Regions from separate parts of the Komagataeibacter sp. SM21 genome, predicted to be linked through region 1. Evidence: predicted binding sites of a transcription regulator. Region 1 holds the regulator's gene; the other holds the start of a gene.
What was found. The regulator HrcA, encoded in region 1, represses chaperone genes, less so after heat shock. The targets are predictions, from matches to a motif close to GTTNGCACTCNCNNNNNGNGAGTGCNAAC.
Positions count from the first base shown of each region.

Region 2: the regulator HrcA is predicted to act here: its motif matches at 3,594-3,622, upstream of groES (co-chaperone GroES).

Region 1 covers NZ_JBGLOV010000003.1:220,174-228,934, reverse strand. The annotation lists one part of gene prfB (peptide chain release factor 2) at 167-1,228, opposite strand; one part of gene prfB (peptide chain release factor 2) at 1,230-1,298, opposite strand; gene ACBR42_RS04990 (penicillin-binding protein 1A) at 1,367-3,931, opposite strand; gene ACBR42_RS04985 (aldo/keto reductase) at 4,041-4,928, opposite strand; gene hrcA (heat-inducible transcriptional repressor HrcA) at 5,060-6,139, opposite strand; gene rph (ribonuclease PH) at 6,285-7,013, shown strand; gene rdgB (RdgB/HAM1 family non-canonical purine NTP pyrophosphatase) at 7,010-7,627, shown strand; gene ACBR42_RS04965 (nitronate monooxygenase family protein) at 7,699-8,761, opposite strand, start outside.
Region 2 covers NZ_JBGLOV010000001.1:333,469-342,229, forward strand. The annotation lists gene hemF (oxygen-dependent coproporphyrinogen oxidase) at 1-475, opposite strand, end outside; gene ACBR42_RS01465 (cytochrome c1) at 646-1,461, shown strand; gene ACBR42_RS01470 (S-methyl-5'-thioadenosine phosphorylase) at 1,451-2,356, shown strand; gene ACBR42_RS01475 (dienelactone hydrolase family protein) at 2,609-3,271, opposite strand; gene groES (co-chaperone GroES) at 3,710-4,000, shown strand; gene groL (chaperonin GroEL) at 4,063-5,712, shown strand; gene ACBR42_RS01490 (cold-shock protein) at 6,008-6,211, shown strand; gene ACBR42_RS01495 (ATP-dependent DNA helicase) at 6,252-8,761, opposite strand, start outside.

The DNA.
Region 1 (8,761 bases):
TGTTGCCAGATCATGAATTGGGCGTGGTCGGGGCGTGTGTGTCAAGCAGGATATGCAGCAGGGGCGAAACAAATTTATTATTACGTAACAAGGCTCCAGCCCCGAATACGCAAAAACCCCGCGACCGGGGGTCGCGGGGCTGGAACACGACGGCCGTGCCGGATCGTTACTGCGCCTGCGCGCTTGCTTCCGATCGGGTGGCCCCCACGCGGGCGGCAAGGGCTGCGGCCATGAAGTCATCCAGATCGCCATCGAGAATGGCACCCGGATTGGTTTTCTCGACGTTGGTGCGCAGATCCTTGACCAACTGGTAGGGCGCCAGCACGTAGGAACGAATCTGGTGCCCCCAGCCGATATCGGTCTTGCTCGCCTCGGTCTGGGCGGCGGCGGCTTCACGCCGTTGCAGTTCCTGCTCGTACATGCGCGCCTTCAGCATGGTCATGGCCGTGGCACGGTTACGATGCTGGGAACGGTCGGTCTGGCACGCCACCACGATCCCGGTGGGGATGTGGGTGATACGGATGGCCGATTCCGTCTTGTTGACGTGCTGCCCGCCAGCGCCGGACGCGCGGAACGTATCCACACGCAGGTCGGCTTCATTGATCTCGATCTCGATCGAATCATCCACCACGGGATAGACCCAGACGGACGCAAAGGATGTCTGCCGCCGTGCCGCCGCATCGAAGGGGGAGATACGGACAAGGCGATGGACACCGGCCTCGGTCTTGAGCCAGCCATAGGCGTTGGGTCCGCTGACCTGGATGGTCGCGGATTTCAGCCCGGCCTGTTCCCCTTCCGAGCTTTCCATCATCGTGACCTTGTAGCCATGCTGCTCGGCCCAGCGGGTGTACATGCGCAGCAGCATTTCCGCCCAGTCCTGCGCCTCCGTCCCGCCTGCGCCGGCATTGACTTCAAGGTAGCAGTCATTGCTGTCAGCCTCGCCCGAAAGCAGGCTTTCGGTCTCGCGCCGCTTGGCTTCATCGGCCAGTGCGCGCAGCACGCCCAGCGCTTCGCCCACAACGGCCGAATCGCCTTCCATTTCGGCAAGCTCGGCCAGTTCGATCGTATCGCGCACATCGGCCTCAAGTCGCTGCACGCCCTCGATCTGGTTGGCCAGCAGCGTGCGTTCACGCATGAGCTTCTGGGCGGCGTCGGAGTCGTTCCACAACTCCGGGTCTTCCGCCCGGTTGTTCAGTTCCGCGAGGCGGTCAATTGCGACATCCCAGTCAAAGATGCCTCCTCAGCAGTGCCACCGACTGCTTGATCTGGTCGTTCAGGGCCTCTGTCTCGGCAGACATGGGCTTGCTCCTTGGTCAACAGTAAACTGTGCGGGCATGCGCGCCGCCATGCCCGGCGATAAGGGGCGTCAATACAGGCCGCCCATGCCAATGTCACCCCCGGAAGACGGAGCCGGACCGGTATCGGCAGGGGCCGCCGGGTGCGCGACCGGGGCCGTGCCCTCCGCCGGGGTGGTGGGGTTACCCGGGGTTGCGGCCATATCGTTTTCAGAATCAGGCATGTTCTCGGCCCCCGTATCCGCAGCCGTCAGGCCCGTACCGGACCCGGCGCCCAGATCCACGCTCATACCCGGTTCCTGACCGGGCTTGAAGGCGTCGATCGCCATGCCCATGCCCGTATCGTAGCGGGCCAGCCTTACGCCATCAGGCACCGGGAAATCCAGACGCGGGCGGCTGGCGAGCGCCGTCTTCATCACCTGATTCCAGATCGGCCCCGCGATGACGCCGCCCGTCTCGTTCTTGCCCAGTGACTGCGGGGTGTCGAAGCCGATCCAGACTACGGTCACCAGATCAGGGGAAAAGCCCGCGAACCAGGCATCGTTGAAATCCTGGCTGGTGCCGGTCTTGCCCGCGATGGGCCGGTCGATACCGGCACCCGCACGCACGCCGGTGCCACGGCGTATGACATCCTGCATCATCGCCACGATCTGGCTGGCGCTGGCGGCGGAAACGACCTGCGGGCGGGTATCGGCCATCTGCGGGCCGGTTGCGGGCGTTGCGTTGGGCTGCCACGCGATCCCGTCGGGCCGCCACATGACATTGCCGTTGCGGTCCTTGATGTCGTCAATCAGGGTGGGCGTAACCAGCCTGCCGCCATTGGCGATGGTGGCGTAGGCCCCGGCCTCCCGCATCACGGTGGTTTCCACGGCCCCGAGTGCCGCAGGCAGTACCAGCGGCATGGAATGGGCAAGGCCCAGCGTCTGGGCAAGCTGGGCGACAGGCTTCATGCCGATCTGGGCGGCAAGGCGGATCGTGACAAGATTGCGGGATTCGCGCAGGGCGTCATGCAGCGTGGTGGGGCCCCAGAAATCCTTTTCATAATTGCTGGGATGCCATTCGCCGTAGCTGACCGGGGAATCGTCGAATTTCTGCGATGGCGAGATACCGTTTTCCATCGCCGCGAGATAGACGAAGGGCTTGAATGACGAACCCGGCTGGCGCGCCGCCTGTGTCGCGCGGTTGAACTGCGATTCCTTGAACGACCAGCCCCCGACCATGGCCATGACGCGCCCGGTATGCACGTCAATGGTGGCCAGCGCGCCTTCCACATGCGGTATCTGCCGCACGGCGACGCCGCCGCCATCCGCCTGTGGCTCGATCAGTATCACATCGCCGGTCTGCACGCCCTTTCCGGTGCGCATCCATGCCCGGTCACGCGCCAGCAGGTCGCCGGTATGGGGCACGACAGGGTCCCGCCCTTCCAGCCAGCCCACACGCCCCGTCGCCGCCGACAGGACAACGGCCATGCGCCACTGCTCCAGTATACCGGCAGGGGGCGTGACATGGGCCAGTTCACTGGCCCACTCCCCGCCCACGTTCCGGGCATCGACATGTCCCACCGCCCCGCGCCAGCCGCCATGGGCGCGGTCGTACCGCTCCAGCCCGTCGCGCAGGGCCGAAGTCGCGACCTGCTGCAGATGCGAATCGAGCGACGTATGGACCGAAAGGCCGCCTTCCATCGTGGTGCCGATGCCGTATCGTTCGATCAGTTCACGGCGCACCTCTTCGGCAAACCATTCGGAACCGGGTACCGGACCGGGACGGGTGAAGTTGGCGGGAACCAGCGGTTCAAGCTGGGCGGCATGCGCCTCCTCGGGCGTGATGACATGCAGGTCCGCCATACGGTCCAGCACCCAGTTGCGCCGGGTGGTCGCCGCCTGCACATAACGGTGCGGATTGTAGTTGGTGGGCGATTTGGGCAGCGCGCCAAGGAAGGCGGCCTCCGCATTGTCCAACTGATCCAGCGGCTTGTTGAAATAGGTCTGGGCCGCAGCGGCAATGCCGTACGCACCTTCGCCCAGATAGATCTCGTTGAGATAGATTTCGAGGATCTGCTCCTTGCTCAGCGTCTGTTCCAGACGCATGGCAAGCAGGGCTTCCTTGATCTTGCGGTCGATCGAGACGGCATTCGATCCCAGCAGCATGATCCGCGCGACCTGCTGCGTAATGGTCGAAGCCCCGATGGGACGATGCTTGGTGCCATGCATCATCATGTCGGTCAGCCCGGCGCGCAGGATCGCCAGCGGGTCCACACCGCCATGGGTAAAGAATTTCTGGTCCTCCGCGGCAAGGAAGGCGCTGCGCACGCGTTCGGGTATGGCGCTGTAAGGCACGAATATGCGCCGTTCCGCCGCCAGTTCGGCCATGACCTGATCATCGCCGGAATACAGGCGGCTCATGACCGGCGGCTGATAGGTGCGCAGGCCGTCCACGGTGGGCAGCCCCTCGCTCAGGCGCGCATATTCGCGCCATACGACCAGCCCGCCCACGCTGCCACCCAGCAGGGCCATGGCCAGCGTCGTGCCCGCAAGCCAGCGCACCATCCGGTATCGTGGCCGACGGGGGCTGGCGGTTTCCGGTCGGGAAGGTCCATCACTCCGGCCATCGCGGCCTGATCCGTCAGCAAGCGTCATCCGGTATCCAATAGGGAAAGAAAAGGGCCGTTCTGTGTCGAAGCCCCCTGTCTAGCATTGTCCGGCGGCGCCGTCGCCCCCGATCCATCTACCGGGATGCCGCCGGTCCCTATACGGCGTTACGGCTGCCCCATTCGGCGCGGCCTTCGTTATTAAGCTGATGGAATTCCTCATCACTCAGCACAATCGCTGCTGCGGCAGCGTTATCAGCCACATGTTCGGGGCTGCCGGTGCCGGGAATGGGCAGCATGACCGGCGCGCGGCGCAGCAGCCATGCCAGCGCGATCTGGCCGGGCTGGACACCTTTTTCCGTCGCAAGGCGGGTCAGGAACGTCTCGCCGCGCGTAAGCCCGCCCGCAGCGAGCGGTGCCCACGGGATGAAGCCGATATTTTCACGCGTGCAGTAATCCAGCACATCTTCCGAATAGCGGTTGACCAGATTGAAGCGGTTCTGGACCGTGGCGACAGGAAAATACAGCCGCGCGCGCTCGATCATCTCGACCGTCACTTCCGACAGGCCGACATGGCGGATCAGCCCCTGCGCGCGCATGGTGGCGATCGCCTCGAACTGCTGTTCGGGCGTGCAGTCCGCGCCGACACGGTGCAACTGCCACAGGTCGATGCGTTCCACGCCCAGCCGGCGCATGCTCATCAACACGCACTGACGCAGGTAATCGGGGTTGCCCACCGGCTTCCAGATATTCGGCCCATGCCGCGTATGGCCGCCCTTGGTGGCGATGACCGTGTCGGGATAGGGATGCAGCGCCTCGCGGATCAGGTCCTCGCTGACATAGGGACCATAGGCATCCGCCGTGTCGACGAAATTGATCCCCAGTTCGGGCAGGCGGCGCAATGTCGCAAGGGCCGCCGCCCTGTCGGCGGGTTCGCCCCATATGCCCGGACCTGTAATGCGCATGGCCCCGAAGCCCAGCCGCGTGACCTCAAGGTCACCGCCAATCATGAACGAACCGGACCGCCTTGCATCGGGAGTGAACATCCCATCCTCCTTGCGCTTTCGGCACGCCGTGGAGACGGCGCGCGGTTACTGTCGTGTAACCATAATGGGGGGCTGCGAGTCCGGTTGCATGTATGGGCTGCATCACACCCCTGCCCCCTGCCCCCTGCCCTTCAGCCCAGCATGCGGCCGATCACGCGCGCGGTGTAATCGACCACGGGAATGATACGGGCGTAATTGATGCGCGTCGGCCCGATCACGCCAATCGCACCCACGATCCGGTTGCTGTCCGTGCGCGCGGGGGCGACGACGACCGACATGCCCGCCATCCCGAACAGCCCGCTTTCGGCACCGATGAAAATGCGCACCCCTTCCGATTCGCGCGCCAGATCAAGCAGACGCAGCATGGTTTCCTGCGTTTCCAGCCGCTCGAACAGCATCTGGATGGTGGTCAGGCGTTCGATTTCGGTCACATCGGCCAGCAGCCGCCCCTGCCCGCGAATGAACAGGGTGCCGCCGCGTTCGTCAGCGCCACTCCACGTTGCAAGGCCACTGGCAACCACTTCCGCCGTCAGATGATCGAGTTCGGTACGGTTGGCGGTCATGTCGGTGCTGACCGTCTCGCGCAGACGGTCCAGCGTCTGGCCCGACAGATGGGCATTGAGGTAATTCCCCGCCTCCACCAGTGCGGAAGGCGGCAGGCCAGACGGTGTCTCGATCACGCGGTTTTCGACCTGACCGTCCGCGCTGACCAGAATGACCAGCGCCCTGCCCGGACCAAGGGCCACAAATTCGATATGCTTGATGACGGTGCCATCGCTTTTCGGCGCCATGACCACGCCTGCGGCACAGGACAGGCCCGACAGCATGGATGACGCCTGCGCCAGCATATCCTCCAGCGACCGGCCCTTCACATCCAGCATGCCCGCGATGCTTTCGCGTTCCTCATCACTCAGGCTGCCGAACTGGAGCAGGCCATCCACAAACAGCCGTACGCCCTTTTCCGTGGGCAGCCGTCCCGCCGACGCATGGGGGGAAAACAGCAGCCCCGCATCCGTCAGCTCCGCCATGACGTTACGAATCGTGGCGGGTGACAGCGACAGCGGCAGGCGCTGCGACAGCGTGCGCGAACCCATCGGCTCGCCCGTTTCGACATACTGTTCCACGATTTCGCGCAGGATCGCGGCGGAGCGGGCATCCAGCCCCGATAACAGGGGCGGCGGCACTACGTGGGATCGGGTTTCCATAGCCATGCCTCCTGCCTTTCATGCCTCAGTTCATGCGGGCGTCCCGCATGGCCTTCATTATAGCAGATCAATCACATCCCTGCCCACGCGGGACTGGAAAAGGGGGCGGATTGCAGGCTATGCCGCCCCATCACTTTGCGGAGTTATGCCCATGCGTCCATCCGGCCGTGCCCCTGACGCCCTGCGTCCCGTCTCCATCCAGACCGGCTTCGCCCGCCATGCGGAAGGTTCCGCCCTGATCCGCATGGGGGGGACCGAAGTCCTGTGTGCCGCCAGTGTCGAAACCCGCGTACCACCCTTCCTGCGCGGCAAGGGACAGGGCTGGGTCACGGCGGAATACGGCATGCTGCCGCGCGCCACCCACAGCCGCGGCCACCGCGAAGCCGCCAAGGGCAAGCAGAGCGGCCGCACGCAGGAAATCCAGCGCCTGATCGCGCGTTCCCTGCGCGCGGTGACGGATCTGAAGGCGCTGGGAGAAATCTCGATCACCGTGGACTGCGACGTGCTGAATGCCGATGGCGGCACGCGCTGCGCCGCCATTACCGGCGCATGGGTCGCCCTGCGTCTGGCGCTGGAAAAGCTAGTACGTGACGGCACGCTGGCCGCCCTGCCGCTCAAGGGACAGGTGGCGGCCGTATCCTGTGGCCTGACCGCGGAAGGTGCGGTGCTCGACCTCGATTACGATGAGGACAGCACCGCCGCCGCCGACGCCAATTTCGTCCTGACCGCCGAAGGGGGCATTGTTGAAATTCAGGGCACGGCGGAAAAGGACCCCTTTACCGAAGACCAGTTCAACGCCCTCATGCGTCTGGCGCGCACGGGCACGGCGGAACTGTTCCGCATACAGGCCGCAACCATCGAGCAGGTGACCAGGGCATGAATACGCACACCAATCGCCTGCGCCGGGGGGATACGCTGGTCCTCGCCACCCATAACCGGGGCAAGGTTGCGGAATTCGCCGCCCTGCTGGCCGGGTATGACATCCGCGTTGTCTCGGCTGGTGAACTGTCGCTACCTGAACCGGAGGAGACGGCCGACAGCTTTGACGGCAACGCCATCCTTAAGGCGCAGGCTGCGGCGAAAGCTGCCAACCTGCCCGCTCTGGCCGATGATTCCGGCTTCTGCGTCGCAGCACTGGGCGGTGCTCCGGGCATTTTCTCGGCCCGCTGGGCCGGGCCGGAAAAGGACTATCCCGATGCCATGCGCCGCATCCACGAACAGATGGGCGACAACCCCGATCGCAGCGCATGGTTCATTTCCGTGCTGTGCCTGGCATGGCCGGATGGAAACACCGAAACCTTCGAGGGACGGATCGATGGCCATGTCGTCTGGCCGCCGCGTGGCACGAACGGGCACGGTTACGATCCTGTTTTTGCCCCCGGCAAGGGCACCCGCAGCTTTGCCGAAATGACGGAAGCGGAAAAGAACGACATAAGCCATCGCGCACTGGCTTTCGCCCTGTTCCGCGATGCCTGCCTGCCCATGACGGACTGAGCGGTCCCGTCTCAGTAAAAAAGGCTGGCTCCCGGGGGATGCCAGCCTTTTTCATGTCCGCATGAACGGGTTTAACGCCCGGTCAGTATCCGTTCCATCAGTTCCGCCACCGTCGGCACATGGCCGTTGGCGTAAAGCGGGTCGGTGGCGAAGCGCCAGGCATTGGTGCCGCCGAACATCAAGTTGTGATCCATCACCTCATCCTGATCCGGCCCATGGGCATGGGCGACGGCCTGAAGGGTCTTCTGGATACAGTAGGAACGCGGGTCCGCCTTGTGCCCGTTGGAATAGGCGGGCGGACGCTGCGACCAGTTGGAAAAGCGGCATTCCGACAGGCAGCCCATGCAGGCCCCCTGATCGGCAAGGATTTCGCGTGCCTTTTCCGGGGTCACGAACACCAGCGTATTGTCCGGCGTGCGCATGGCCTCGGTATAGCCTTCTTCCATCCACAGCTTTGCACGCTGCCCGTCTTCGGGCGTGACGAAGACCTGCCGGCCGCGCGCGCCAATGGCCAGCGCCATGGTGTGCGCGCCCAGTTCCTCGGGCGAGAAGGCAATCTGCCGCTCACTGCGTGCCCGCAGTTCATGCAGGAAGCTGTTGTTGACGGCGGATGAATAGAAACCCGTGGGCGAGAAGCGGTTGAGGAACACGTCCCCTTTCTTCAGCGTCAGCAGGCGGCGCTTCCACGAATCGGGAATCGGGCTTTCGCGCGTCAGCAGCGGTCGCGTGCCGAACTGAAAGGCGATCGGACCCAGTTCGGGATTGTCGATCCAGTCCTGCCATTCCTCCAGCCACCAGACGCCACCGGCCATGATGATGGGGGTATCATCCAGTCCGAAGCTGCGCATCTGCTTGCGCAGCGCCAGCACACGGGGGAACGGATCTTCCGGTTCCAGCGGGTTTTCGGTGTTGGACAGGCCATTATGACCACCCGCGCGCCACGGGTCTTCATAGACGACCGCGCCGAGCAGGTCGCCCGTCTTGTGATAGGCCCGGCGCCACAGCGCGTTGAACGCGCGTGCGGATGACACGATGGGATAGTAATGGATACCGAACCGCGCGGCGATTTCCGACAGGCGATACGGCATGCCCGCACCACAGGTCAGACCCTGGATCAGTCCCGGCGCGCCTTCC
Region 2 (8,761 bases), on a different contig from region 1:
GAAACATCGGCGTAATGTCGCCGCCGCCGCCAAACCAGCCCTGTGTGGTGATGATCATGCGGGTGTTGAAATGGGCCGCGGGCACCAGCGGGCTGCACATATGGGCAACAAGGCTTATGCCTGTTGCGAAAAAGCGCGGATCTTCCGATGCGCCGGGGATCGAATCGCGAAAGCCGGGGCTGAATTCACCACTTACCGTCGAGACATTGACCCCGACCTTTTCAAATACACGCCCGCGCATGAGGCTTATGACACCGCCGCCGCCGGGCGTGCCGTCCTCATTGGTGCGGTTCCAGGGCGTGCGCTCGAAACGGCCCGGTGTTTCCTTGCCCGGCAGGGTGGGCGCGCCGGCGGCAGCGGCTTCGGTCTCGATCTGCTCGAAGGCTGCGCATATGCGGTCGCGCAGGGTTTCAAACCACGTCCGGGCCGTGTCCTTCAGCGCGTCATGGGCGACTGGTGTGCGGGAAATTGTCATGGTCGTATCGTTCTGCCCGTTCAGGTCATTCGCAAAGGATATTACGGGTGCCCGTTTGTCCCGCCTATTGCAAGACGGGCAATTGCAAGACCCGTCATCCTGCCGCTAGGAAGGTTGCCAGCGTGGGATACTGGCGCGAAAAGGGGTACGGAATTGTGGCGGGAGCGGACATGGATGAGCAGGGCCAACAGCGGTGCGATACGCCCGGCAGGCACGCCGCACGGCGCCATGGCGCGCTGCTGTCGGGTCTTGTAGCCCTTGGCCTTGTGTCAGGTGGTTCCGCCATGGCGCGCGATTACCGTGAACCGCCCCGCCAGACATGGAGTTTTCAGGGGCCGCTTGGGCATTTCGACATGGGCGCGGTCCAGCGCGGCTATACCGTTTACGCGCAGGTCTGCTCCGCCTGCCATGGCATGAAATCGGTTACCTATGGCGACCTTGCGGGCCTTGGCCTGAAGGAAAGCGATGTCGACGCCATAGCCCATGCCCATCATGTGCCAGCGGGCGTGGATGCCGGGGGGCACGCGCTTTCGCGCCCGGCCAGCGCGGATGACCACCTGCTTTCCCCCTATCCCGATGCCCGAACGGCGGCTGCGGCCAATCATGGCGTGATGCCGCCGGACCAGTCCCGGCTGGCGGTGGTCCATCCCGGTGGGGTGGACCGGATCTATGCGTTCCTGACCGGTTACGGCCAGCCTGCGCCCCCCGGCATGGTCGTGCCGCAGGGCATGTTCCACAATCCCTATGCCGCGCAGGGACTGACCGCCATGCCGCCGCCGCTGCATGAAGGCGGCGTGACCTACCCCGACGGCACACCGGCCACGGTTGCGCAGCAGGCGCGCGATGTCACCACTTTCCTTGCATGGGTGGCGACGCCGCACCTGACCGAACGCCACCGGCTGGGGGTGGGCGCGGTCGTGTTCCTTGTGTTCGTGCTTATTCTTTCCATCTGTCTGAAACGGAGAACATGGTCCAATGTCCCCTAATCCTGCCACTGATGAGCAGATCGAGCCGGTTATCGGCCTGATCGGCGGTTCCGGCCTGTATGATATCGAAGGTCTTGAGGACAAGGAGTGGCGCACGGTCGAAACCCCATGGGGCAAGCCGTCCGACCAGTTGCTGTTCGGTCGTCTGGACGGTGTGCGCTGCGTGTTCCTGCCCCGGCACGGGCGCGGGCATCCGCTGCCGCCGTCACGGCTGAATTACCGCGCCAATATCGATGCGCTGAAGCGTTCGGGCGTGACCGACATCGTGTCGCTTTCGGCCGTAGGCTCGCTTAAGGAAGAACTGCCGCCGGGCCATTTCGTGGTGATCGACCAGTTCATCGACCGTTCCTTCGCGCGCGAAAAGAGCTTTTTCGATACCGGATGCGTGGCCCATGTCGGCATGGCCGATCCGCTATGTCCGCGTATTGGCGACGTGCTGGAAGGCCAGTGTCGGGAACTGGGGCTGGATGTGACCCGTGGCGGTACCTATCTGGTCATGGAAGGACCGCAGTTCTCCACCCGTGCCGAAAGCAACCTCTACCGCTCATGGGGCTGTTCGGTTGTGGGCATGACCAACATGCCGGAAGCCAAGCTCGCCCGTGAGGCGGAGATCTGCTACGCAACCGTCGCCATGGTCACCGATTATGATTGCTGGCACGACGATCACGATAGCGTGACAGTGGATGCCGTGGTCAAGGTGATGCAGGAAAATGCAAGCCGCGCGCGGGCGCTGGTCCGTTCGGTCATCCCCCGGCTGGGGGCGAAGCGTGGGCCGTGTTACGCCGGTTGTGACCGTGCGCTGGAACACGCGCTGATTACCGCACCCGAAAAGCGTGATCCCGCCCTGCTGGCCAAGCTGGATGCGGTTGCGGGCCGTGTGCTGAACCGCGCCTGACTGGTGTGACTTTCCCGCTGCCGCAAGACAGGCAGCGGGATAAAGGGCCGGAAACAGCGTGTATCCGGCCCGTCGCCTTACCGGGGCGCTCCTTGAGGCCGTTTGCAAAGCCTGTCGGGAAATATCCAGGAATCATACGGACGTTCCCGGTGAGGCTTTTTTCAAAAAGCTTCGGAAGACGCCGCCTTTTTGAAAAAAGCGGCATCCAGAAACCTTCCTGTTTTTATTAAAGATTTCTTTTCAAACACTCTCTTACAGCCAGTGTTCAAAAAAGCTCAGGCTGCGCTGCATGGCCAGCGTGGCCGCCGCTTCGTCATATGACGGGCGATCCGTGCAGCCAAAGCCATGATCGGCCCCTTCATAGGTGAAGATTTCAATATCCTCATGCGCGGCGCGGATGGCGTCCACATCGTTTGCGGGAATATGGGCATCTTCCGCCCCGAAATGGAGCTGCACGGGGCAGTTGGGCGTCTGGTTGCGGGTCGCGGCAATGCCGCCGCCGTACCAGGCGACCGCGGCGGAAAAGGTGGTTGTATGGCATGCCGCTTCCCATGCCAGCTTGCCACCCCAGCAGAAACCGATGATGCCCTTCTTTTCCGTGGTCAGGCACCCGGCGGCGGCGGTGAGGTCCCTCAGCGCGTTTTCTTCGCCCACCTCGGCACGCAGTTTCAGCCCTTCCTGCACGCCATTGCTGTCATAGGGCAGGATGGTATCGCGGCGGACACGGTCGAACAGCGCGGGTGCGATGGCCTGATAGCCCGCCTCCGCCAGGGAATCGCATACGGCGCGGATATAGGGCGTGATTCCGAAAATTTCCTGTACGACCACCACGCTGCGCGCGGCGTATGGGCGGCCTGCCCGGTAAGCGGAAAACGTATGCCCGTCTGCCGCGGTAACGGTTACGACTGCGCCCATGGTGGTCCCTCATTTCTTATCTGCATTGCGGGAAAAGAATGATGCCCGTTCCCGCCGCGTCAATATGAAACAGCGTGAAGGCGGGTTTTTCAAGGACTCCGACCCTGCAATGCGGGGAACCGGAATCGGGGGAGGGGCCGTGCCATGCGGTTGTATGGCAGCAGCCCACAGCTTTCGGTCATGAAAGCTTAATATGCGATAATATATTGATAATTAACGGTTAAATTTGTGACTGTCCTGTCTGCTGCCGGGATTGTGCGATTTAGGCCTGTTCCAGCCATGCGGTGTTCTTGACACCCGTCGGGGTGCTTCCTATCTGGGTATTAGCACTCTCACGAGGGGAGTGCTAACGCGATGCGGCCTGGCGCGCGCGCCAAACCGGTGGCGTTGCTTAATTCAAGGGCGTTACCTTTTTTATAGATGTGGAGCGATCCATCCATGACGAAATTTCGTCCCCTGCATGACCGTGTGGTCGTCCGTCGCCTCAAGAGCGAGGAAAAAACAGCAGGTGGTATCATCATCCCTGAGACCGCCAAGGAAAAGCCGATGGAAGGCGAGGTGATCTCGGTGGGCGCAGGTGCCCGTAACGAACAGGGCCAGATCGTGGCGCTGGACGTGAAGGCGGGTGACCGCGTCCTGTTCGGCAAGTGGTCGGGCACGGAAGTGACGATCGACGGTGAAGAACTGCTGATCATGAAGGAAAGCGACATCATGGGCGTGGTCGGCTGACCACCCCGCGCTTTTCGCACCGAGTAACCTTTTAAGAAACCTTCCATACCGGAGAAAAGAAAATGGCAGCCAAGGACGTAAAGTTCGGCGGTGAAGCCCGCCAGCGCATGCTGCGCGGCGTTGATATCCTTGCGGATGCGGTAAAAGTGACGCTTGGCCCGAAGGGTCGTAACGTCGTTCTGGACAAGAGCTTCGGCGCGCCGCGCATCACGAAGGACGGTGTCTCCGTCGCCAAGGAAATCGAACTGGCCGACAAGTTCGAGAACATGGGCGCGCAGATGGTCCGTGAGGTCGCATCCAAGACCAACGACATCGCGGGCGACGGCACCACCACGGCAACCGTTCTGGCGCAGGCCATCGTGCGTGAAGGCGCCAAGGCTGTTGCCGCAGGCATGAACCCGATGGACCTCAAGCGCGGCATCGACAAGGCTGTCGGCGTTGTCGTTGAAGAGCTGAAGAAGAACGCGAAGAAGATCACGACCCCGGCTGAAACGGCACAGGTCGGCACGATTTCCGCCAATGGCGAACATGAAATCGGCGAGATGATCTCCAAGGCCATGCAGAAGGTCGGCTCCGAAGGCGTCATCACGGTGGAAGAGGCCAAGGGCCTGCACACCGAGCTGGACGTGGTCGAGGGCATGCAGTTCGATCGTGGCTACATCTCCCCGTATTTCGTGACGAATGCGGAAAAGATGACCGTCGATCTGGACAGCCCCTACATCCTGATCCACGAAAAGAAGCTGTCCTCGCTGCAGCCGATCCTGCCGCTGCTCGAAGCGGTTGTGCAGTCCGGCCGTCCGCTGCTGATCATTGCGGAAGACGTTGATGGCGAAGCGCTGGCGACCCTGGTGGTCAACAAGCTGCGTGGTGGCCTGAAGATCGCCGCCGTCAAGGCGCCGGGCTTCGGTGACCGTCGCAAGGCCATGCTGGAAGACATCGCGATCCTGACCGGTGGCCAGGTCATCAGCGAAGACCTCGGCATCAAGCTGGAAAGCGTCACGCTGGACATGCTGGGCACCGCGAAGAAGGTGCACATCGACAAGGAAAACACCACCATTGTCGAAGGCGCTGGCAACAGCGAGGGCATCAAGGGCCGTTGCAGCCAGATCCGTGCGCAGATCGAGGAAACCACCTCCGACTACGACCGTGAAAAGCTGCAGGAACGCCTTGCGAAGCTGGCAGGCGGCGTTGCCGTGATCCGCGTCGGTGGTTCCACCGAGATCGAGGTGAAGGAACGCAAGGACCGCGTTGACGATGCCCTGCACGCGACCCGTGCGGCGGTTGAGGAAGGCATTGTCCCCGGTGGTGGCACCGCACTTGCCCGCGCATCCACCAAGCTGGGTGGCCTGCACTTCCATAACGACGACCAGCGCGTCGGTGCGGACATCATCCGCAAGGCCCTGCAGGCTCCGCTGCGCCAGATCGCCCACAACGCGGGTGAAGACGGTGCGGTCATCGCCGGCAAGGTTCTGGAAAACGATACCTACACCTTCGGTTTCGATGCCCAGATCGGTGATTACAAGGATCTGGTGGAAGCCGGTATCATCGACCCGATGAAGGTTGTCCGCACGGCGCTGCAGGATGCGGCTTCGGTTGCCGGCCTGCTCATCACCACCGAAGCGATGGTGGCCGAGCGCCCGGAAAAGAAGGCCCCTGCGATGCCGGAAGGTGGCATGGGCGGAATGGGTGGCATGGGCGGCATGGATTTCTGATCCACGCTGTTCCTGCGTGGCTCCCGCAGGGGGCCACCCGGACCGACGAAAAAAAAGGGGGAAGGGCCAGTGGCCTTTCCCCCTTTTTTCATGCCCCGTGCATGGGGCATCGGCGTATGTGATGTCAGGAGTATTTGACATGGACGCCCATTTCATGCTGCCCCTATGGAGCACGAACGACGTGAAAGTGGCTGGGTGTTTTCCGGATGCCCCGTTTTTTTCATGGCCGTAAAGGCACGCGCCCGGATTCCCGGTATTAGGACCGGCAAGGATGGCGCTGGAGAAGAGACTGGCTATGGCTACCGGAAAAGTAAAATGGTTCAACGCGACCAAGGGTTTTGGCTTCATCATGCCTGATGATGGCGGCAAGGACGTGTTCGTCCACATCACCGCCGTTCAGGCCGCTGGCCTGCGTGGTCTGAACGAAGATCAGGCCGTCAGCTATGACATCGCCATGGAGCGCGGCAAGGCTGCTGCGACCAACCTCAAGGCGCTCTGACGTCTCTCCCGGTCAGGGGGGAAGGTCTGCGGGAACCAGATCAGGAAAGCTGGTCTGCGGAGGTATCGTGCGCCTGCAGGAACTCCGTAATTTCCCGTGCCGCGGCGCTCAGGCCAAGGCGGCGGACCATTACCCCCTCGGGAAAAGCCGACAGCAGGCGTGACGGGGTGCGCCTGTCCAGAAGGACGAATACGCCCCTGTCCTGCCGACTGCGGATCAGGCGACCAAACGCCTGACGCAGGCGCAGGCGGGCGATCATGTCGTCATAACGCCCCGGCGCCCCACCGGACAGGTGGATGCGGCGCTCCCGGTGCAGGATATCCGGGCGTGGCCACGGTACGCGCTCGAAGGCGACCAGCCGCAGCGCATCGCCCGGCACATCCACTCCATCCCGCATCGCATCGGTTCCCAGCAGGCAGGCATTGCGTTCACTGCGCAGGATGTCCACCAGTGTCGCGTTGTCCATCGGATCCACATGCTGGGCAAACAGGGGTAGTCCCGCTGCTTCCAGCGGGGTGATGATGCGCCTGTAGACCTCGCGCAGTCGCGATATGGCGGTAAATAGCCCCAGCGCCCCACCACCGGACGCCATGAACAGGGTGCGGTAGGCACCGGCAAGCGCCGCCGGATCGTCATGGGCGACATCGGTGATGATGTAGGCACGGCTCTGCTGCGCATAATCGAACGGACTGGCAAAGGACGCCCTTATGGCGGGCGATGGCAGGTGGACCGCGCCGGATCGGGCTTCCGCCGCATCCCATGCGCGTTCGCTTTCTTCTTCCGTTCTGCTCCCGCCCGTTTCGTCGCGCAGGGTGGCGGATGTAATCAGCACCCCGTGGGCGGGGGCGGCCAGGACACTGGCAAACGGTATGGTCGGGTCCAGCCAGTGGCGATACAGTCCTACATCGCGCTCGCCGGGGTTCTGTCCGTCGCGCCGGTCCATGCGGATATAGTCGATATAATGCGGGGTCTCGCCTTCGGGCGGGCGCTCTCCGGCCTGCAGGGTGCCCAGCATGGCGCACCAGCCATCGACGCGGGACAGGGCACGGCGGCGGATGGAGCGGATCGCCGCCGCAATCCGTTCGCGCATGGGGGTGTCCAGCCAGTCCGCTTCGGTATCCAGCACTTCCTCCAGCCGCGCGACGAGCGTGCGCAGCGGCTCGGCCAGTCGTCGCAGGGCGCGTTCCAGTCCCTGTGCCGCCATGCGCAGGGAATCGGGCATCGGGTGCAGGTCGCATTCACTGTCGCTGCGACGCTGGCCGCCTTCGGGACTGCCCTGCGTGCGGGCGAGAACCTGCTGGCGCAGTTCATGCAGCAGCATTTCCGATGGATTGGACAGCACGGGTTCGCCCGTACCGTCGGGCAGGTCGGTTGTGGGGACGGTGGCGGTCTTGCTGGCCGGGTCCTGCGCGGCAAGGCGTGCCGACCAGCCGGGGGCGGGCAGGGCGCGTGCCGCCATCAGGGCCGTATCAAGCGGGGTTTCGATGCGCGGGATGTGAACCAGCAGGTCTTCCAGCCGCCGCCGCAGGCCCCGCGCGCGCGACCGTGCCCCTTCGGCCCCCAGCAGCCAGCGCCGCAGTTCAGCCGCCTCCAGCCCGGACAGTTCAAGGGCGAAGGCGCTGTCGGCCGCATCGGCGATGTGATGCCCTTCGTCCATGATGTAGCGGGTAGGGGTATTGTCCTCGTTATTGGTGTCCGACCCGTCCAGCGCGTGCCATGCCGCCTGTGACATCACCAGCGCATGGTTTGCGATGACCAGATCGGCCGTGCGGGCGCGGCGGATGGAATGTTCCACCATGCATTGCTGGTAATGCGGGCAGGCGCCGTGAATGCATTCGCCACGCCTGTCGGCAATGCCGGTCAGCAGCCCGCGACCGAACAGGTCGGCAAACCAGCCCGGCAGATCGCCGCCAAACAGGTCGCCATCATCGGTATGGGCGACCCACAAGGCAACCAGCGCCAGCCCGATAATGGTGGCATTCGCCGCCTGCCCGCGGGAGAGGGCGATGTTCACGCTCTCCTCCATATTCAGCAGGCATAGATAGTTTTCGCGCCCCTTGCGTACGACCACATGGCTGCGGCGGATGGCGGGATCGGGGAACAGGCGGGCCAGTTCCGTCTCGATCTGGCGTTGCAGGTGCCGGGTATAGGTGCTGATCCACACAGCGCCTCCGTTGCGGCGCGACCAGATGCTGGCCGGTGCGACATAGCCAAGGGTCTTGCCCGTGCCGGTTCCCGCTTCCGCCAGCACCATGTGCGGATCGCCCTGCGTGGTGCGCGGGGCAAAGGCCCGGGCGGCAAGGTGGCTGAACGCTTCCTGCGCGGGACGGTGTTCGGCCCCTTCGCCCAGAATGGCGCGCAGGTGGTCGCAGGCTTCATCCCCCGTTACCGGTTGGGCGGCTGGTGGCGGGCGGGGGGCGGTGTCCTCCCATTTTGGCAGGCGCGTCCAGACCTTCAGGGCTTCGGCGGGCTGGATCACGCCTGCGGGCAAGGGCCCGGCCGCATCCAGTCCCAGCGCGGCACAGACGGATGGCCCCCATGCCCATCCCG